Regions from separate parts of the Marinobacterium sp. NO-S09 genome, predicted to be linked through region 1. Evidence: predicted binding sites of a transcription regulator. Region 1 holds the regulator's gene; each other region holds the start of a gene.
What was found. Region 1 encodes LexA, which represses DNA repair genes until DNA is damaged. Its sites were predicted from a motif close to TACTGTNTANNTANACAGTA; they were not measured.
Positions count from the first base shown of each region.

Region 2: recN (DNA repair protein RecN) is a predicted target of LexA. The motif match lies at 2,368-2,387, and genes of this name have one in related genera.
Region 3: O3C79_RS13060 (DNA topoisomerase III) is a predicted target of LexA. The motif match lies at 2,656-2,675, and genes of this name have one in related genera.

Region 1 covers NZ_CP168954.1:2,705,905-2,712,419, reverse strand. Annotated here, with positions in the region: gene O3C79_RS12600 (DNA topoisomerase I) at 1-690, opposite strand, end outside; gene topA (type I DNA topoisomerase) at 867-3,500, shown strand; gene O3C79_RS12590 (DUF6586 family protein) at 3,534-4,061, shown strand; gene O3C79_RS12585 (cell division inhibitor SulA) at 4,070-4,474, opposite strand; gene lexA (transcriptional repressor LexA) at 4,490-5,095, opposite strand; gene dinG (ATP-dependent DNA helicase DinG) at 5,218-6,515, shown strand, end outside.
Region 2 covers NZ_CP168954.1:926,974-933,488, forward strand. Annotated here, with positions in the region: gene O3C79_RS04400 (outer membrane protein assembly factor BamE) at 1-127, opposite strand, end outside; gene fur (ferric iron uptake transcriptional regulator) at 216-650, shown strand; gene recN (DNA repair protein RecN) at 677-2,344, opposite strand; gene grpE (nucleotide exchange factor GrpE) at 2,539-3,126, shown strand; gene dnaK (molecular chaperone DnaK) at 3,230-5,158, shown strand; gene dnaJ (molecular chaperone DnaJ) at 5,261-6,400, shown strand; gene dapB (4-hydroxy-tetrahydrodipicolinate reductase) at 6,450-6,515, shown strand, end outside.
Region 3 covers NZ_CP168954.1:2,808,524-2,815,038, forward strand. Annotated here, with positions in the region: gene O3C79_RS13055 (aldehyde dehydrogenase family protein) at 1-539, opposite strand, end outside; gene O3C79_RS13060 (DNA topoisomerase III) at 606-2,588, opposite strand; gene O3C79_RS13065 (glutathione S-transferase family protein) at 2,972-3,955, shown strand; gene wrbA (NAD(P)H:quinone oxidoreductase) at 3,972-4,571, shown strand; gene chrA (chromate efflux transporter) at 4,743-5,927, shown strand; gene O3C79_RS13080 (LysR substrate-binding domain-containing protein) at 6,182-6,515, shown strand, end outside.

The DNA.
Region 1 (6,515 bases):
CAGGGATTCTGCCAGAGCACCGGCTCCCCAGGTGCGTTTGGGCTGGAGCTTGTCTATCTGGGCCTGGAGCTCATCCAGTCGCGGCTGTTTTTGCCGCTGCGGAGCAGTCGCACGAACCAGTACCGCCTTGGCGTGGCGCAAGTGGGTTAGAGCTGTTTGCTTGTCACCAGCTTCGAGCAAATTATTGGCCTGGTTCTGGTGGGCGTCGGCTACCAGCGAAACGTTCAGCCAGTAGAGTTCCTGCTGATAGGTGCGCGCCAATTGCCCTGTCATCTTGCCGCCTTTGGCCATTTGAATAATCAGCTTTTCGGCAAAATTGATATAGATTTGGGCGCGCTTGACGGCACGATCGCTGTTGAAACGGGTTTTGTCAGGTCGGCTGCGGTCGCTGCTTTCCTTGAGCTGGCTTACTTCAGTCATCAGCTCGGATTCCGGCGCCAACAGGCTGATCTCCTCGATCAGTGCCATTGCATGCTGGTTGAGCTTGTCGACGATGTCCTGCCGGCAGCCGGCTTCCTTTAGGATGGCCAGGGCGTGCAGGGTGTGCTCGGCCTGGGTGCTAAGCCAGGTAAGGCGATCCCGTTTGGCTTCGGACATCTGCTCGCGTGAGGTGATGACATAATTCACCGCCAGCGCAAGTATGCCGACCCCTGCCAACATGATCACAAGATACAGGTTGTCTCCAAGCATTGTGTTTGGCACCCTGAAAAAAGTATCAATATACGTCAGTATGGTGCCATATTGTAAGAAAAACTGCCGCTGACGGATATGCAGTAGTTTTCATTGATAGCTTGACGCTGGCAGCCCACCGTCTTATATATGCCGGCAGTTTTGAGTTGCCCGTTGTTAAAAAGGATCCGTATCTCATGGGAAAAAGCCTTGTCATAGTCGAGTCGCCGGCTAAGGCCAAAACGATCAATAAGTATTTGGGCAGCCAATATGTGGTCAAATCCAGTGTGGGTCATATTCGTGACCTGCCGACCAGCGGCAGCGCCAGTAAAAGTGATCCCAAGGAGCGTGCCCGCCAGGCGGCGTTGACACGCAAGATGTCCCCTGAGGAGAAGGCCGAGTACAAAAAGCGCAAGTCACAGCAGCAACTGATTGCGCGGATGGGGGTAGATCCGACACAAAACTGGGAGGCGCATTACGAGGTGCTTCCGGGCAAGGAAAAAGTCGTCGATGAGCTGCGCAAGCTGGCCAAGGATGCTGATGCTATCTACCTCGCAACGGATTTGGACCGCGAAGGGGAGGCCATTGCATGGCACTTGCGCGAAGCCATAGGCGGCGACGATAGCCGTTACCGTCGGGTGGTCTTTAACGAGATTACCAAAAAAGCCATCCAGGACGCGTTTTCCGAGCCCAGTGAGCTTGACCTGAACCGGGTTAATGCACAGCAGGCGCGACGTTTTCTGGACCGTGTCGTGGGCTACATGCTGTCCCCGCTGCTGTGGGAAAAGATCGCACGTGGCTTGTCGGCCGGGCGGGTACAATCGGTCGCGGTTAAGCTGATCGTTGAACGTGAGCGCGAGATTCGTGCTTTTATCCCGGAAGAATACTGGGAGGTTCATGCCGATACCCTGACAGCAGCCGAGCAGGCGTTGCGTTTGCAGGTTTCTAAAGTCGGGGGCAAGACATTCCGTCCGGTAAGTGCGGAAGAGACCGAGCAACACCTGGCACAGCTGCGTGCCGGCAGTTTCGAAGTGAAAAAACGCGAAGACCGACCGACCAGCAGCAAGCCCTCGGCACCGTTTATCACGTCTACCTTGCAGCAGGCCGCTTCCACACGCATGAGCTTTGGCGTCAAGAAAACCATGATGCTGGCTCAGCGTTTGTACGAAGCGGGTTACATTACCTATATGCGTACCGACTCCACCAATTTGAGTGCTGAGGCGGTTGAAGGTTGTCGCGAATATATCCGCGAAAATTTTGGTGATGATTACCTGCCGGCTGATCCGGTCAACTACAGCAGTAAAGAGGGCGCTCAGGAAGCGCACGAAGCGATACGTCCTTCAGATGTGAACCTTGAAGTTGAAAAACTCAAGGGCATGGAGCCGGACGCCCAGCGTTTATATGACCTGATTCGCCGTCAATTCCTGGCGTGCCAGATGACACCGGCGCGCTATACGAGTACCCGTATCCACGTTCAGCGTGGTGATTACGAGTTGACCACCAAAGGGCGTATTCTGCGCTTTGACGGTTATACCCGTGTGCTGCCGCCCAAGAGCCGCAGTGATGAAGATGTGATCCTGCCGGACGTCAGTCAGGGTGAGGTTCTCACGCTCAAGGAGCTGGAACCGAAACAGCATTTCACCAAGCCTGCACCGCGCTATTCTGAAGCCAGCCTGGTCAAGGAGCTGGAAAAACGAGGTATCGGCCGTCCTTCCACCTATGCCTCCATCATTTCCACGATTCAGGATCGTGGTTATGTCGAGGTTCAGGGGCGTCGTTTCTATGCCTGCAAGATGGGTGACATTGTCACCGAGCGTCTGAATGAAAACTTCACCGACCTGATGGACTACAGCTTTACAGCGCGCATGGAGCAAAAGCTGGATGAAGTGGCCGAAGGCAGTGTCGACTGGAAACAGCTGTTAAACCAGTTCTACAGCGGTTTTACAGACAAACTGGGCGATGCTCAGGGTGCCGAACATGGCATGCGGCCCAATACGCCGACCGAGACAGATATCGAGTGCCCGGAGTGTGGGCGTCCCATGATGATCCGTACTGCCAGTACTGGCGTGTTCCTGGGCTGCTCGGGTTACAACCTGCCACCTAAAGAGCGTTGCAAGTGCACCATCAACCTGGTGCCGGGTGATGAGGTGGTAAGTGTTGACGGCGATGACGAGGAAGAATCCCGTATTCTGCGCAACAAGCACCGCTGCAAAATCTGTGATGCAGCGATGGATTCCTACCTGATCGATGAAAAACGCAAGCTCCATGTGTGCGGTAACAACCCGGATTGCTCTGGCTTTGAGGTAGAGCATGGCAGCTACAAGATCAAAGGGTATGATGGCCCGAGCATCGAGTGCGACAAGTGTGGCGCCGAGATGCAGTTGAAGACAGGGCGATTTGGTAAATTCTTTGGCTGTACCAACAGTGAGTGTAAAAACACCCGCAAGTTGCTGAAGAACGGCGAGCCGGCACCACCCAAAATGGATCCGGTACCCATGCCGGAATTGCAGTGTCAGAAAGTGGAAGACACCTATGTTCTGCGTGATGGGGCCAGCGGTTTGTTCCTGGCGGCCAGCCAGTTCCCGAAAAACCGCGAGACACGGGCTCCGCTGGTGTCCGAAATTGTGCCGCATCGTGATGAAATCGATCCCAAGTACGAGTACTTGATGCGTGCGCCGCAGAAGGATCCTGATGGTAATCCGGCCGTTATTCGCTACAGCCGCAAGACCAAAGAGCAGTATGTAATGTCTGAAGTGGAAGGCAAGGCTACCGGATGGAAGGCTTTCTACCGGGAAGGCAGTTGGCATGAAGAGACCGGGCGCAAGCGTTGAGCCCGGTTCAACAGGGAATCGAGAGGCAAACTAATGAGTGATGTTTATGCGGTCAGAACCAACCAGAAACTGAATTTTGCACGCCTGCATATCAAGGCGCTGGTTCAGGCTCAGGAGGCTTCACAGTGGAGCAAGCATGCCCGCATCGAGTCATATCACGAATCGATCCTGTTTTTCCTCGCCAGTGGTTATGCCTCGCTACTGCGCGAAATTGCCGAAAACTACGCTCTGAGAGTGGATTCTGTCTCCCGCTTTGCCGATCTTCAGGTAGAGCTGGAAAAAACTGGTCAGGAGTCTCCTGAGGCGACAGAACTTGAACAGCTGGAAGGGAATTCGCAAAGCTGGCTGCACAAAATGCTGTCGGCTTATGATGCCTGCTGGTCTGCTACCAACGGAAAGCCACAGCAGGCTGCTGCGGGTGCAAGCCTTTCTGAAATTCATGTGCTGCAAATCAACCCGGATCACGCCGAAGATCAGGATATGCTGACGGAATTCAATGCCTGGCTGGATGAATTCCGCGGTCTGATCGAGCGTCTCCGGGCCAATATGCAGGAGTGGTAGGGCGTTGGTCAGCCTTTCACCAGGATACCCAGGCTGTTGCCCAGCTGGGCGTCCTGGTTGAGTTGGTTGATATCGGTGGTCTGGTCGGCATTGGCCCAGCAAATGACCGTGTGCGATGTGCCCGCTGCCAGGGCGCGGCTTGTCAAAAGCCGTGATGTTTCATCATCACGGGTATGTAATACCAGAATCTGCTCGATACAGGCACCGCCCTGTTGCAGTAGATCCCGGTTCAGGTTGGATGGCGGATTGATCAGCGTCAGCCATCGATCCTGACGGCTTAACTGGGCAATCATGGGCAGCAGTACGGGTTGCAACGAGATGGTGCTGTTGTGGAGCAGTATCTCGGTGATGTTGCAGGTCTTTGTCGCAGCGGTTTGTGATTGTTCAGCGTAGCGGTAGTCGATGGCTGGCATGGTTGTGCCCTCTGATTATTGGCCCTGCCGAATAACGCCGACACCCAAGCCTTCGATGACCAGCTCTTCAGCCGTCAAATCGACTTCAATCGGGGCGAATTCTTCGTTCTCGGCAATGAGATATACTTTGTCGTCATCGCGCTTGAAGCGCTTGACTGTCACCTCGTCGCCAATCCTTGCGACTACAATCTGCCCATCCCGGGCATCACGTGTTTGATGAACGGCCAGCAGGTCACCATCAAGTATGCCGATGTTCTTCATGCTCATACCCTTTACTCGCAGCAGGTAATCTGCGCGAGGGCGGAAGAAGTCCGCCGAGATGGTGCAATGGTCCTCGACATGCTGCTGAGCCAGAATGGGTTCACCGGCGGCGACCTGGCCGATCACCGGCAAGCCTTCATCCTTGTTCTCCGGTTCCGGCAGGCGAATGCCGCGCGAGGTCCCTTTGGTGAGCTCGATGGCACCCTTGCGTGCCAGTGCCTTCAGGTGTTCTTCTGCGGCGTTGGCAGAGCGGAAGCCCAGCTCACGGGCAATATCAGCACGTGTAGGCGGGTATCCGGTGGTGTCGATGTAGTGGCGTATACAGTCCAGTACTTCTGTTTGTCGTTTTGTCAGTTTCATGGCGGCCGTTACTCAATCGATTTACTGTGATTTTATACAGTAAAAGTACTGGGTCAAGTCCTATCTGTTTAAATATCCAGTATGTTGTTAGAATGCGCGCGGATTGAATATGAGGATTGGACGTGCTGAGTGAAGCGCAGAAAAAAGAGATTCAGGGCGCTTACAGCCGCTTTCTGAAGAGTCGTGGGCTCAGGGCGCGTCCGGCTCAAAAGCAGATGATCGCAACCGTCGCCAAGGTGCTGGCTCAGGCTGATCAAGGCGGCGAGCAAGGCGCTGCCTGGAAGGACAAGATTGCGGTGGTTGAAGCAGGGACTGGTACCGGTAAAACGATTTCCTACCTGTTGGCGGCCGTGCCACTTGCCCGTGCTACCGGACGTAAACTGGTGCTCTCAACGGCCACAGTTGCGCTTCAGGAGCAGTTGATCAACAAGGATTTGCCCGAAGTTGAAGCCCATGCGGGCCTTGCCATGAATTATCAGTTGGCCAAGGGGCGCGGTCGTTACCTGTGTCTGAATAAGGTCGAGCAGCATCTGGAGCAGCAGGGTGTGCTGGGGCAAATTGCCCTCTATGAAGATGAACAGGCGGACAAACTTCCCGATGAAGTGGTGCAGCAGTACCAGGCCATGATGGATGCCTATGCTGCGGGTAACTGGGATGGCGACCGCGATGCGCTGGAGTCCGAAATGGATGACCAGATCTGGCAGCCCTTGACCAGTGACCATCTTCAGTGCAGCAATCGGCGGTGCCTTAACTTCAGTGCCTGTCCTTTCTATCGTGCCCGAGATCGTCTGGAAGAGGTTGATGTGGTCGTTGCCAACCACGATCTGGTGCTGGCGGATCTGGCGCTGGGCGGTGGTGCTATCCTGCCGGAGCCTGACAATACCATTTATATTTTCGACGAGGGTCATCACCTTGCCGATAAGGCCAGCAGTCATTTTGCCTTTTCGGCACGTCTGGGCTCGTCCCAGAAGATGATCGCTTCTGCTGAAAAGCAGCTGGCCCAGATGCTGCTGGATACCGGCTCTGCCATCCAGTTGGCAGACCCTGCGGAGCGACTGCATCGCCCATTCCAGAATATGGATATGGCTCTGGAGCAGCTTGATCTGTTGTTGCGTCCGATGATGGAGTCGCACGACGGTGATCGATATCGTTTCCCGGAGGGCAAGCAGCCAGAGCCGCTGCTTGAGCCCTCTGTCTTGCTGTCCAGTGCTGCCGAGCAGGCGCAGCAGCACATTGAACGAATTGTCGATGTGCTCAAGGAAGCTCTGGAAGGCGGGATTGGTGAAATTCCGCGTGCGGCTGCAGAGCGCTGGTTCCCGCAGCTGGGTGTGCTCTGGGGACGTGTTCAGCAGGTAGGCTGGCTGGCGCAAAGTTACAGCCGACCTGATCCTGAAGGTAAATCGCCAACGGCCCGCTGGAT
Region 2 (6,515 bases), 1.8 Mb from region 1:
GAAGCTGGTCCACCATTTCCTGAGTGACGAGGTTACCCTGAGGGATATCAATCTTGTACACGCCGGGGAATTCGGTACAGCCGGTAATAATAACGGCAAGGATGGCGCTGATAAAAACCTTTTGCATCGGACAATGACTTCCGTTTTTCAGCCTAAACAAAGATAATGGAGTCTAACATTGCAAATCCCGAACAGCATAGTGATTGAGGCCTAATATGGCACTGGAAAATCAGGAACTGCGGAAGGCCGGATTGAAGGTCACACTGCCGCGGGTAAAAATTTATCAGATACTGGAGCGCGCCGGAGAGGGCGATCACTTCAGTGCTGAAGATATCTACAAGCTCCTGATGGAGCAGGGTGAGGATGTGGGTCTGGCCACGGTATACCGTGTACTGACTCAGTTTGAAGCAGCAGGTCTGGTGTCACGTCACCACTTTGATGGCGGTCATTCCGTATTTGAATTGGCCCGTGAAGAGCACCATGACCATGTCGTGTGCGTAAAATGCGGCCGTGTCCGCGAGTTCACCGAGCCGCAGGTGTCCGAGATTCTGGACAAGGTGGCTGACGAGCTTGGCTTCAGCATCACCGATCGTACTCTGTACCTCTACGGCGTCTGCAAGGGCGGCTGTGAGGAAGGCGGCAAGAAGTAAGTCGCTGAATTCCGATACTGTCGGCATCAGGCCGACAGCATCTCCCGCGCGTGTGTGAGGGTAGTGCGGGTAATATCAACCCCGCCCAGCATGCGCGCCACTTCTTCCACTCGCTGCTTGTCACTCAAGCGACTGACGCGAGTATGTTTCCCGGTTGTTTTACCATTTTTGCTGACGAACAGGTGCTGATCGCCTTGCGCCGCGACCTGTGGCTGGTGAGTCACGCAGAGGATCTGTACGCGTTTGCCCAGTGCGTGCAGCATGCGGCCAACCACTTCAGCAATACCGCCACCGATGCCGACATCCACTTCGTCGAAGACCAGTGTGGGTGTGCTGCTGCTTTGTGCGGTGATGACCTGGATCGCCAGGCTGATTCGTGACAGCTCGCCACCGGAGGCAACCTTGGCAAGTGCACGGGCCGGCTGACCTTCATTGGTGCTGATCAGGAATTCCACTTCTTCCAGCCCGTTGGCGTTGTAGCGCTCCTCATCCAGCGGCGTCAGGCAGGCCGTAAAGTGTGCAGCAGGCATGCCCAGCGCGTGCAGTTGCTCATCGACGCGTGTGCCCAACGTTTCGGCCGCCTGTTGGCGCGCCAGGCTCAGCTCGGCAGCGCTGCCCAGATACTCGTCGCGAGCGATTACAACCTCGGCTTCCATTTCGACCAGCGCCTCATCACTCTGGGTGAGGCCGGCCAGTTCCTGCTGCAATGATTGATGGAAAGCGGGCAGCTCTTCCGGCAGCAGGCGGTGCTTGCGGGCCACGTCATAGATAGCCGACAGGCGCTCTTCTACTTCCTGCTGGCGTTCGGGATTGATTTCGATGCCGTCGATGAAGTGACGTACCTCGCGGCTGGCTTCTTCCACCTGAATCAGGGCGCTGTTGAGCATCTCGTCGGCCTGGCGCAAGCGCTCATCCTGGGCATCCAGTTGCCCCAGCAATTGCAGGCAATGGTGCAGCATGGACAGGCAGTGCGTGTCATCGCCCTCGCTGCTCAGTTGCAGCAGTTGATGGCCGCTGGAAAGCAGGCCGTCGGCATTCTCCAGGCGCTGCTGTTCCTGCTCCAGAGCTTCCAGCTCACCGGGCTGCAGGGCCAGCTGGTCCAGCTCTTCAACCTGATAGCTAAGCAGCTGTACGCGGGCGTTGCGCTCTTCGGATACTTCGGTGAGGGCGCGGAATTCGGAGTGCAGGCGGCGCCATTTGTGAAAGTGGCGACGAACCTGGTCCGACAGCTCGCCCTGGCCGCCAAAGGCATCCAGCAGCACGCGGTGGTGATCCTTTTTCAGCAGGCGCTGGTGCTCGTGCTGGCCGTGTATATCCACCAGAAACTGGCCGAATTCCCGCATCAGGGTAAGTGGTACAGGCCGGCCGTTGATATAGCTGCGGCTGCGCCCTTCTCGGGTAATGACGCGGCGCATGAGGCATTCGCGCGGATCGCATTCCAGCTCATGTTCCTGCAGCCAGAGCAGGGCAGAGCCCAGTTCGCGGATATCGAAGCAGGCGGTGAGTTCGGCACGGTCGGCGCCCTTGTACAGGCTGTCGCTGTCGGCACGGTTGCCCAGGCACAGCCCAAGCGCATCCAGCATGATGGACTTGCCGGCACCGGTTTCACCGCTGATCACGGTCATTCCGTTATCCAGTTCCACTTCCAGAGCATCGACAATCGCGAAGTTGCGGATCGTAATCTGCGTCAGCATGGCGAATACCTACGGGTTGGTTCTAGTGTTTTTATATACAGTGTTTATTTATACAGTGTTTACTGTATAAGTCATTTTTGCCATTGCTGCAATCCTTGAGCGAAAAAATACAGCTGAGCGCTTGAAGCCGAACAAAGCAGCCCCATATAGATGAGCAACGAGGTGAAACCCGAGATTTCAGTTGGAGAGACCTGATGGCGAAAGAGCAGCAGAACACCCAAGAGCCCCTGGAAGGGGTTCAGGACGCAGTCGACACTGCGGTTGAAGCAGGCGCGGCAGAGCCGCAGGCTGCGGATGATACTCAAGCGGATGTGCTGCAGCAGTTGGAAGAGTCCCGTGCCGAAGTTGATGCGCTGCAAAAGGAGCTGGCTGAGCTTCAGCCGCGCGCGCAGGCCGAGATTCAGAACATCCGCCGTCGTGCCGAGCAGGACGTGGAAAAGGCCCACAAGTTTGGCCTGGAGAAGTTCGCCAACGAGCTCCTGCCTGTTGTCGACAGTCTGGAGCGTGCCATTGAGGCGAGCCAGGGCGAAGGTGAGCAGCTGCAGGCGATCCGTGAAGGGGTCGAAATGACGCTGAACCTGTTTCTGTCCAGCATGGAGAAGTTTAACGTCGAACAGGTGAACCCGGAAGGCCAGCCGTTCAACCCGGAACACCATCAGGCGATGTCCATGGTGCCGGCTGAAGGCGTAGCGCCGAACACGGTAGTAACCGTGGTGCAAAAAGGCTACCTGCTGAATGGCCGCCTGATGCGCCCGGCGATGGTAATGGTCGCAAAAAGCTGATCGGGGCGTTGAATTTCTTCAACGCGTACCCATATAAGTAGCAACCAAATTTTTAAGACTTGAATTCTCGCCCCGAGGGGCGACAGCAATATCGGAGCAGAACATGGGCAAAATTATCGGTATTGACCTGGGTACTACCAACTCTTGTGTAGCTATCCTGGACGGTGACAAGACCAAGGTAATCGAAAACGCCGAGGGTGATCGCACCACCCCGTCCATCATCGCCTACACAGATGATGGCGAAACGCTGGTAGGTCAGCCGGCCAAGCGCCAGGCAGTGACTAACCCGGACAACACCCTGTTCGCGATCAAGCGACTGATCGGCCGTCGTTTTGAAGACAAGGTCGTACAGAAAGACATCAAAATGGTGCCTTACAAGATCACTGCGGCCGACAACGGCGACGCTTGGGTCGATGTTAAGGGCCAGAAAATGGCACCGCCGCAGGTGTCTGCTGAAGTGCTGAAGAAGATGAAGAAAACCGCCGAGGACTACCTGGGCGAGAAAGTGACCGAAGCGGTTATCACCGTACCGGCCTACTTCAACGACTCTCAGCGTCAGGCGACCAAAGACGCAGGCAAGATCGCCGGTCTGGAAGTGAAACGTATCATCAACGAGCCGACAGCAGCTGCGCTGGCGTACGGCATGGACAAGTCCAAGGGTGACAAGACTGTTGCCGTATACGACCTGGGTGGTGGTACCTTCGATATCTCCATCATCGAAATCGCTGATGTAGACGGTGAGCACCAGTTTGAAGTACTGGCCACCAACGGTGACACCTTCCTGGGTGGTGAAGACTTCGACCTGGCGGTAATCAACTACCTGGCCGACGAATTCAAGAAAGAGAGCGGCATCGACCTGCACAACGATCCGCTGGCGCTGCAGCGTCTGAAAGAAGCGGGTGAGAAAGCGAAAGTCGAGCTTTCTTCCGCTCAGGCGACCGACGTCAACCTGCCGTACATCACGGCTGATGCGACCGGTCCGAAGCACCTGAACGTGAAACTGACCCGCTCCAAGCTGGAATCTCTGGTAGAAGAGCTGGTAATCCGCTCCATCGAGCCGTGCCGCATCGCGATCCAGGATTCCGGCGTATCCGCGTCCGAGATCGACGAAGTGATCCTGGTGGGTGGTCAGACCCGTATGCCGCTGGTACAGCAGAAAGTTGCTGATTTCTTCGGCAAGGAACCGCGTAAAGACGTAAACCCGGATGAGGCCGTTGCTATCGGCGCCGCTATCCAGGGTGCGGTTCTGTCCGGTGATGTTAAAGACGTACTGCTGCTGGACGTAACCCCGCTGACGCTGGGTATCGAAACCATGGGTGGCGTTGCGACACCGCTGATCGAGAAGAACACCACGATTCCGACCAAGAAGTCTCAGGTGTTCTCTACCGCTGATGACAACCAGACTGCGGTAACCATTCACGTGGTTCAGGGTGAGCGTAAGCAGGCGTCTTCCAACAAGTCTCTGGGTCGTTTCGACCTGGCTGACATTCCGCCGGCACCGCGCGGCATGCCGCAGATCGAAGTCACCTTTGACATCGATGCCAACGGTATCCTGAACGTGTCTGCGAAAGACAAGGCCACTGGCAAAGAGCAGTCCATCGTAATCAAGGCCTCTTCCGGTCTGAACGATGACGAGATCGACCAGATGGTTCGCGATGCCGAAGCGCACGCAGAAGAAGACAAGAAGTTCGAGGAACTGACCGCTGCCCGTAACCAGGGTGACGCGATGATCCACACTGCTCAGAAAACTCTGAAGGATGCCGGTGACAAGGCAACCGACGAAGAGAAAGAGAAGATCGAAGCAACGAGCAAAGAGCTGGAAGAAGCGCTGAAGGGCACCGACAAGGATGCCATCGAGAGCAAGACCGAAGCTCTGACTGAAGCACTGTCTGCAGTGGCCCAGAAAATGTACGCCGAAGCAGCCCAGGCTGAAGAAGCGGCTGGCGGTGCTAACGCTGACGCCGGTGCCAAGGACGCAGCAGACGACGTTGTCGATGCCGAGTTCGAAGAAGTGAAGGACGACAAGAAGTAAGCTTCGCGGTTGTCGATCCTTGCAGTGTGACAACGCGGGCCCCGGCCCGCGTTGTCATGTCCGGCTCAAGTGAGCCAAACCCTGACGAGTCAGATTCGGATCATGTCAAAGCAGGACTACTACGAACTTTTGGATGTGCCCCGTGATGCATCTGATCGGGACATTAAAAAAGCCTACCGTCGCCTGGCGATGAAGTACCATCCGGATCGTAATCCGGATGACAAAGAGGCTGAAAACAAATTCAAGGAGATCAGCGAGGCCTACGAGGTCCTGTCTGATGCTCAGAAAAAAGCGGCCTATGACCAGTTCGGTCATGCCGGTGTCGATGGCCAGGGCGGCGGCTTTGGCGGTGGTGGATTTGAAGGCAACTTCTCCGACATCTTCGGCGATGTATTCGGTGACATCTTCGGTGGTGGCGGAGGCGGCGGTGGCCGTCGTCGTTCCAGCGTTCAGCGTGGCGCTGATCTGCGCTACAACCTGGAGCTGAGCCTCGAGGAAGCAGTGCGTGGCTGCGAGAAAACACTGGAAATCCCTACTCTGGTCGGCTGTGAAACTTGTGACGGCAGCGGTGCCAAGCCGGGTACCAGTGCCAAGACCTGTAACACCTGTGGCGGTATGGGCCAGGTACGCATGCAGCAGGGTTTCTTCTCCGTACAACAGACCTGCCCGACCTGTCGTGGCGAAGGCAAGGTGATCTCCGATCCCTGTGATGACTGTCATGGCCAGGGTCGTGTCGAGAAGACCAAAACCCTGCAGGTCAAGATTCCGGCCGGTGTTGATACGGGTGATCGTATCCGCCTGGCAGGCGAAGGCGAAGCGGGCTCCCATGGTGGTCCGGCGGGTGATCTATATGTTCAGGTGCATGTGCGCGAACATCCGATCTTCCAGCGCGATGGCAAGCATCTGTACTGTGAAGTGCCGATCAGCTTTGTTGATGCCGCCCTGGGCGGTGAGCTGGATGTGCCCACCCTGGATGGCCGCGTCAAGCTGAAGATTCCGGCGGAAACCCAGTCCGGCAAGTTGTTCCGTCTGCGTGGCAAGGGTATTACCCCGGTACGCGGTGGCAGCGTTGGCGACCTGATGGTGAAAGTGGCGGTGGAAACGCCGGTCAACCTGAACAGTCGTCAGAAAGAGCTGCTGCGTGAGTTTGCCGAAACCACGGAAGAGGGCAACAGCAAGCACAGCCCGAAAAAGCACGGCTTCTTTGACTCCGTGAAGAAGTTCTTTGAAGATATGACCTGATCGCAGGCCCTGCGGGGCCTGCATGTGCAGACGGATACAGGAAAGCAGCATGACCAGAGTAGCGGTGACCGGCGCGGCCGGCCGTATGGGCAAGACCATTATTGAAGCACTGCAG
Region 3 (6,515 bases), 100 kb from region 1:
GGCGCGATTTCAGAGGGTTTCAGCACCATGGTGCAGCCGGCAGCCAAGGCCGCAACCACCTTGAGTGCGACCTGATTCATGGGCCAGTTCCAGGGCGTGATCAACGCACAGACACCTATAGGCTCATGCAGAATCTGGTTGCCCGGTGCGTGCTCGCCCAGAGGTGCTTCAAAGCTGTACTCCTTGAGCACACGGATGAAGTTCTTGATATGACCAGCGCCAGCCCCCCATTGAGCGGTTTGCGCCAGCGCCATGGGAGCGCCCATTTCCGTGGAAATCGCTTCCGCCATCTCCGCCGAACGTGCCTTGTACAGGCTGTAGAGTTTTTCCAGCAATTCCAGTCGCTCTTCGCGGCTGGTTTGACTCCAGCTGGCAAATGCACGACGCGCAGCAGCAACCGCCGCATCAGTATCTGCCTGACTCCCAAGTGAGATCTTCGCGCATACGGTTTCAGTCGAGGGGTCGATGACATCCAGGTCTCGGGCCTCGGCAGGCGCTACCCATTGTCCATCAATGTAAAACGTTCGCTTATCCAGCATGTGTTCGCCCTTCTCGTCATTATATTTAACATCTTCAGGATAACGCGCTCAGTGCAAGAGGTCACCCTAGACTGTAGATGAGGTTTTACGTTTCCTGCCGCTTGCAGTAGCACCTGCTGTAGCTCGCTTGCGTGAAGTGCTGCCTGTACCTTTGACCTTTGTACCAGAGCTTTTACGTCTGCGTTTACCGGTTGTTTTCGGCGCCGGTATACCACTCAGCGCCTGAGGCTGAATGCTGCTGATCAGAATCGGCAAGGCATCCTGCAACGGCTGCATGAAGCCCTGGTAGTTGAACGCCTTGCGGCTGATAGCATCCAGCTGAGATTCCCAGTGCGCCGTCATATCGGGTCGGCTCAGGTCATCCGGTAAAGCCGCAATCAATGCTTTGCCTGCCGCCGTTGCATGTATCTGCTTGCCCTGACGCTGCAGAAAGCCTCGCCTGAACAGCAACTCAATAATGCCGGCACGGGTTGCTTCCGTACCCAGACCATCGGTATCACGCAGAACCTTGCGCAATTCGGCATCCTGCACAAAACGGGCGATGCCGGTCATGGCCGCCAGCAAGCTGGAGTCGGTAAAGGCTTTGGGCGGCTGGGTCATTTTTTCCAGCAACTCCCCGCGTTCACAGTGTAGTGGCTCACCGGGCTTGAGTACTGGCAATTGCCCTTCCGCCTCATCTTCGGCCTCTTTCCCCAACAAAGCCTTCCAGCCCGGGTCCAGTATTTGTCTGACCTTGGCTACAAACAGCCCGCCGGCTATCTCGACTTCCACGCGACGGTCTGCATAGCGGCATGGCGGGTAAAACTGCATCAAATACTGGCGGGCAACTTGGCTGTAGACCTGAAGTTCAGCTCTGCTCAGGCGTTCGGCTGAAGCAGCTTTACTGGTGGGAATAATGGCATGATGCGCTTCCACCTTTTTATCGTTCCAGGCTTTGGATTTGAGTCCCAAATCGGCATTTTGTACCGCCGCTGCCAATTCCGGCTGGGTTCGCGCCACGGCCTGAGTAACTTTTGCCCCTTCAGCAAAATGCTCTGCCGGCAGGTAGCGGCAGTCGGAACGCGGATAGGTAATCAGATTATGCTTTTCATAGAGTGCCTGGGCGGCATCCAGTACCTGCTGAGCGTTGAGACCAAAGCGTTTGGCACAGTCTATTTGCAATGCAGACAGGTTGTAGGGCAGTGGCACAGCCTGCTGGCCAGTTTTGCGCTCATCGCTTAATAATTTGGCCGGTTGACCGGTGATTCTGGAAACCACATTCTCAGCCAGGGCTTTTGACAACACTCGCCCTTCTTCATCCTGATAGCGTGCACAGGCTTCGCTGGGCTGCCAGCGCGCCTTGAAGCGCTCGCCGTTTTCAGTCAGCAGATGGGCATCCACTTCGTAGTAGGGTTTGGGAACAAAGGCGTCTATCTCGGCATCGCGCTGCACCACCAGCCCGAGCACCGGGGTCTGTACACGTCCGACCGACAACACTCCGTTATAACCGGCGCTGCGCCCTTTAACCGTCAGCGCTCGGGTCATATTGATACCGAACAACCAGTCCGCACGGGATCGGGCCAGAGCGGACACCGACAAGGGCACAAACTCTCGATTGGACTTGAGGCGCTTGAGTGCCCGACGTACCGCATCAGGGTTAAGGTCGGAAATCAGCAGACGCTGCACCTGCGATTTTTTGCTGGCAGGTACTTTCAGAAACTCGATGACTTCGTCGACCAGTAGCTGACCTTCGCGGTCCGGGTCCCCGGCATGGATGATCTGATCAGCAGACTTAACCAGTTTGCGTAGCACTGAAAGCTGCTTGCTGACACCCTTGCGAGGTTTTAACTGCCACTCATCCGGCAAGATGGGCAAGTGTTCCAGGCGCCATTGCTTGAACGCCGGGTTATAGGTGTCAGGCTCTACCTGCTCAAGCAGATGCCCGATACACCAACTGACAACCTGATCGCCGCCGCAGCGAATCAACCCTTCTTCCTTTTTTTGTGGCCCGGGAAGAACAGCGGCAATGGCCCGACCAAGACTTGGTTTTTCGGCGATGTAGAGCTTCATAGATATTTGGCGGATCAGGAGTTAAAAGGCCCTAGAGTAAGAGATCAGGCCCCTCAAGTCGACACGAAACTGTATAGATACACAGTAAATGATGCCTTTTTGCTTAATCAGATTTTTTATCGATTTTTTTGATCAATCACTGCAATTTTGCTCTGTTCTTAGTTATCGAGTGGGCCCTTATAGTGAACCCATCAAATATGACATGAATCGGAGATATCCGATGAACGCTTGCCAACTCACCCGAGCATTGGCGACTTCAAAAGCTCTGTACCGTTGGAGCCATTTAGTTGAGCCGTTTGCTGGAGAAAAACGGGGACTGAACGTTAAACAATCACTCAAAAACCTGCGTACGGCTTAGAAACCACTCATAACAGGAGATCAACATGGGCTTGCTCGTAGACGGACACTGGGTCGACCAGTGGTACGACACCGAATCCAATCAGGGCCGCTTTGTGCGCTCCGAGTCCCAGTTCCGCAACTGGATTACGGCTGACGGTGAAGCAGGCCCAAGCGGTGACAGCGGTTTTAAAGCCGAACCCGGCCGATACCACCTGTATGTATCGCTGGCCTGCCCCTGGGCTCATCGGACCCTGATTTTCCGTGCCTTGAAGGGCCTAGAATCCATGATTTCAGTTTCCGTCGTCAACAGCTACATGGGTGAACATGGCTGGACCTTTGCGCCGGAACCTGGCGCAACCGGTGATGACCTCTATGGCCTGGACTACCTGTACCAGCTCTACCTCAAGGCAGATCCGGACTATTCAGGACGCGTTACCGTCCCCGTACTCTGGGACAAGCAGCGCCAAACCATTGTCAGCAATGAATCAGCCGAAATCATCCGCATGCTGAATTCGGCGTTCGATGAGCTCGGCGCTGAACCGGGTGATTATTACCAGACTCAACTGCAGAACGAAATCGACAGCATCAATGAGGTGGTATACGACCGCATCAACAACGGAGTCTATAAATCAGGCTTCGCCACAACTCAGAGCGCTTACGAACAGGCTGTAATGCCGTTGTTTGAAACCCTGGACGATCTGGAGCGACGCTTGAGCAAGCAGCGTTACTTGGCCGGAGACCAGATAACTGAAGCTGACTGGCGCCTGTTCACAACACTGATTCGCTTCGATGCCGTGTACCACGGTCATTTCAAATGCAACCTGAAGCGTATTGTCGATTACCCCAATCTTTGGGGATATGTCCGAGAACTTTACCAGTGGCCCGGTATCAGTGAGACCGTAAACTTCTCGCACATCAAGGATCACTACTACCGCAGCCATCACAGCATAAACCCGACCGGAGTCGTGCCCAAGGGACCGATTCTGGACCTGCAACACCCTCATCAACGCGAAACCTTCAACGATTGAAAAAGGAGCTACAATCATGAGCAAAATTCTTGTCCTTTATTACTCTTCCTACGGTCACATTGAGTCTCTGGCACACACTATCGCTGAAGGCGCTGCATCGGTCGAGGGCACCGAAGTTGTGGTCAAACGCGTACCAGAATTGATGCCGGAAGAAGTGGCCCGCAATGCCGGCGTTAAAATGGATCAGACAGCGCCCGTTGCCGATCCCAAGGAACTGGCCGACTACGATGCCATCATCTTCGGTACCCCGACCCGCTTCGGCAATATGGCCAGCCAGATGCGCAACTTCCTCGACCAGACCGGCGGCCTTTGGGCATCCGGCGCGCTGATCGGCAAGGTTGGCAGCGTCTTCACCAGCACCGGTACCGGTGGCGGTAGCGAGACTACGATCCAGTCTTTCCATACCACCCTGTTCCACCACGGCATGGTTGTTGTAGGCCTGCCCTACGCCTTGCCGGAAATGACCGACATCAGCGCGGTTCACGGTGGTTCTCCGCTGGGTGCCGCGACCATTGCTGGCGGTGATGGCTCTCGTATTCCAAGCGAGCAGGAGCAGACCATGGCACACTATCAGGGTGCTCATGTGGCCCGTATCGCTGCCAAACTCTCTGCCTGAGGCCTGATACACCATACACTTGGAGGCATACCAATATGCCTCCTCCGTAAAAGTACAAACAGCCCACCTGAAGACCAGGCAGGCTGTTTTACTTTTATTTATTGAAAGCCGTCATCTTCCTGTCATCCGCTTTGGGCTAGGATCTTACCTTTGTGCCGCAATTTCTGAGCCATGACATCTGAAAAACCTGCCTCCGTGCTTTCAATCCTGCTGATCTTTTTGCGTTTAGGTCTTACTAGTTTTGGCGGACCTGTCGCCCATATAGGCTATTTCCGGGAAGAATTCGTCAACCGCCGCAAATGGTTGAGCGATCAAAGCTATGCCGATCTGGTAGCGCTGTGCCAATTCCTGCCGGGGCCGGCCAGCAGCCAGGTGGGGCTTGCATTGGGTATGTCCCAGGGTGGTTTCAGGGGCGCACTGGCTGCCTGGTGTGGTTTTACCCTGCCATCCGCCATTGCCTTAATACTGGTTGCTTATGGTGCTACCCAGCCAGACGGGCTGATCTCAGCAGGGGTGGTTCAAGGGCTGAAGTTAATCGCCGTTGCCGTAGTCGCACATGCGGTCTGGGGTATGGCGCAAAACCTCTGTCGTGGCCGTACGGAGATTGCCATTATGCTGGCCGCGGCATGCGCCATGCTGGTAATGCCAACCGTCTGGCTGCAACCGGCACTGATTCTGCTAGCTGCGCTAGTGGGCTGGTTACTGCTGGAACGCAAAGCAGACGCCGAAGACGCGCATCTGCCGGTACAGGTATCCATGGTCGCCGGCAAATGGCTTTTGCTGATCTTTGCTGCACTATTAGTGCTACTGCCACTGCTGGCGGCACTTGTGCCCAGCGCGGGGCTGACACTGTTTGATCTCTTCTATCGGATTGGCTCACTGGTATTCGGCGGTGGCCATGTGGTGCTGCCACTGCTGCAGGCTGAAACCGTACCGACCGGCATGATCAGCGATGATCTTTTCCTGGCCGGCTATGGTTCCGCGCAAGCAGTACCCGGCCCGCTATTCACCTTTGCCGCCTATCTGGGAACCGCCATGAATACCCTGCCAGGCTGGCTTGGCGGAGTCATCGCTCTCGTGGCCATTTTCACCCCCTCATTTCTGCTGGTCGCCGGTGTGCTGCCTTTCTGGGAGCAATTGCGCCGCCGTACTGGTGTACGTGCGGCACTGGCTGGTGTTAATGCGGCTGTGGTTGGGCTGCTGCTGGCCGCCCTGTATAGCCCGATCTGGACCGGAACCCTGCACGCCCCAGTGCACTTCGCTCTGGTACTGCTGGCGTTTGCTGCTTTGCAGATATGGAAGCTGCCGGTGTGGTTGCTGGTGCTTCTCTACGCCCTGGGCGGCTGGCTGGCCTGATGCCCATAAAGCCCTTCATGCGCTGTAACAGGCGCATGAAGGCCAATGCCCTCATTCCTCTGGCACGTTTACCGTAGTAGCGCATATCAATCTCGCCACCCGCTGCTCTGCGAATCCGTCCTGTACGTGCTTGATCAACAGCGTTCATCTTCACGCCCTCCTCATTAGCCTGAAGACAGCTTAGATCGGCTTTTCTATTATGAATAATGATCAATTCAGATCATAATGATCGCAAACAACGATGGATAAGCTCTATGCCCTACCCCAATTTGAACACGGAACTACTGCGCACCTTCGTTACCGTGGTAGATGAAGACGGCTTTATCCGCGCCGCGGAGCGCCTGCACAAAACACAGTCCACGGTGAGCCAGCAGGTGCGGCGACTGGAGCAGGAGCTGGATGTGGAGCTGTTTCGCAGTGAAGGTCGCAAGCGTGTGCTGACCCCAAGTGGTGAAACCATGTTGGGTTATGCGCGCCAGCTGTTATCCCTGCAGGAAGATGCACTGGCAGCCATTACTGAACAAAGTGCTCAGGGGGAGTTAAGAATCGGTGTGTCCCTGTCATTGACCGAGAGTATGCTGCCCTCGA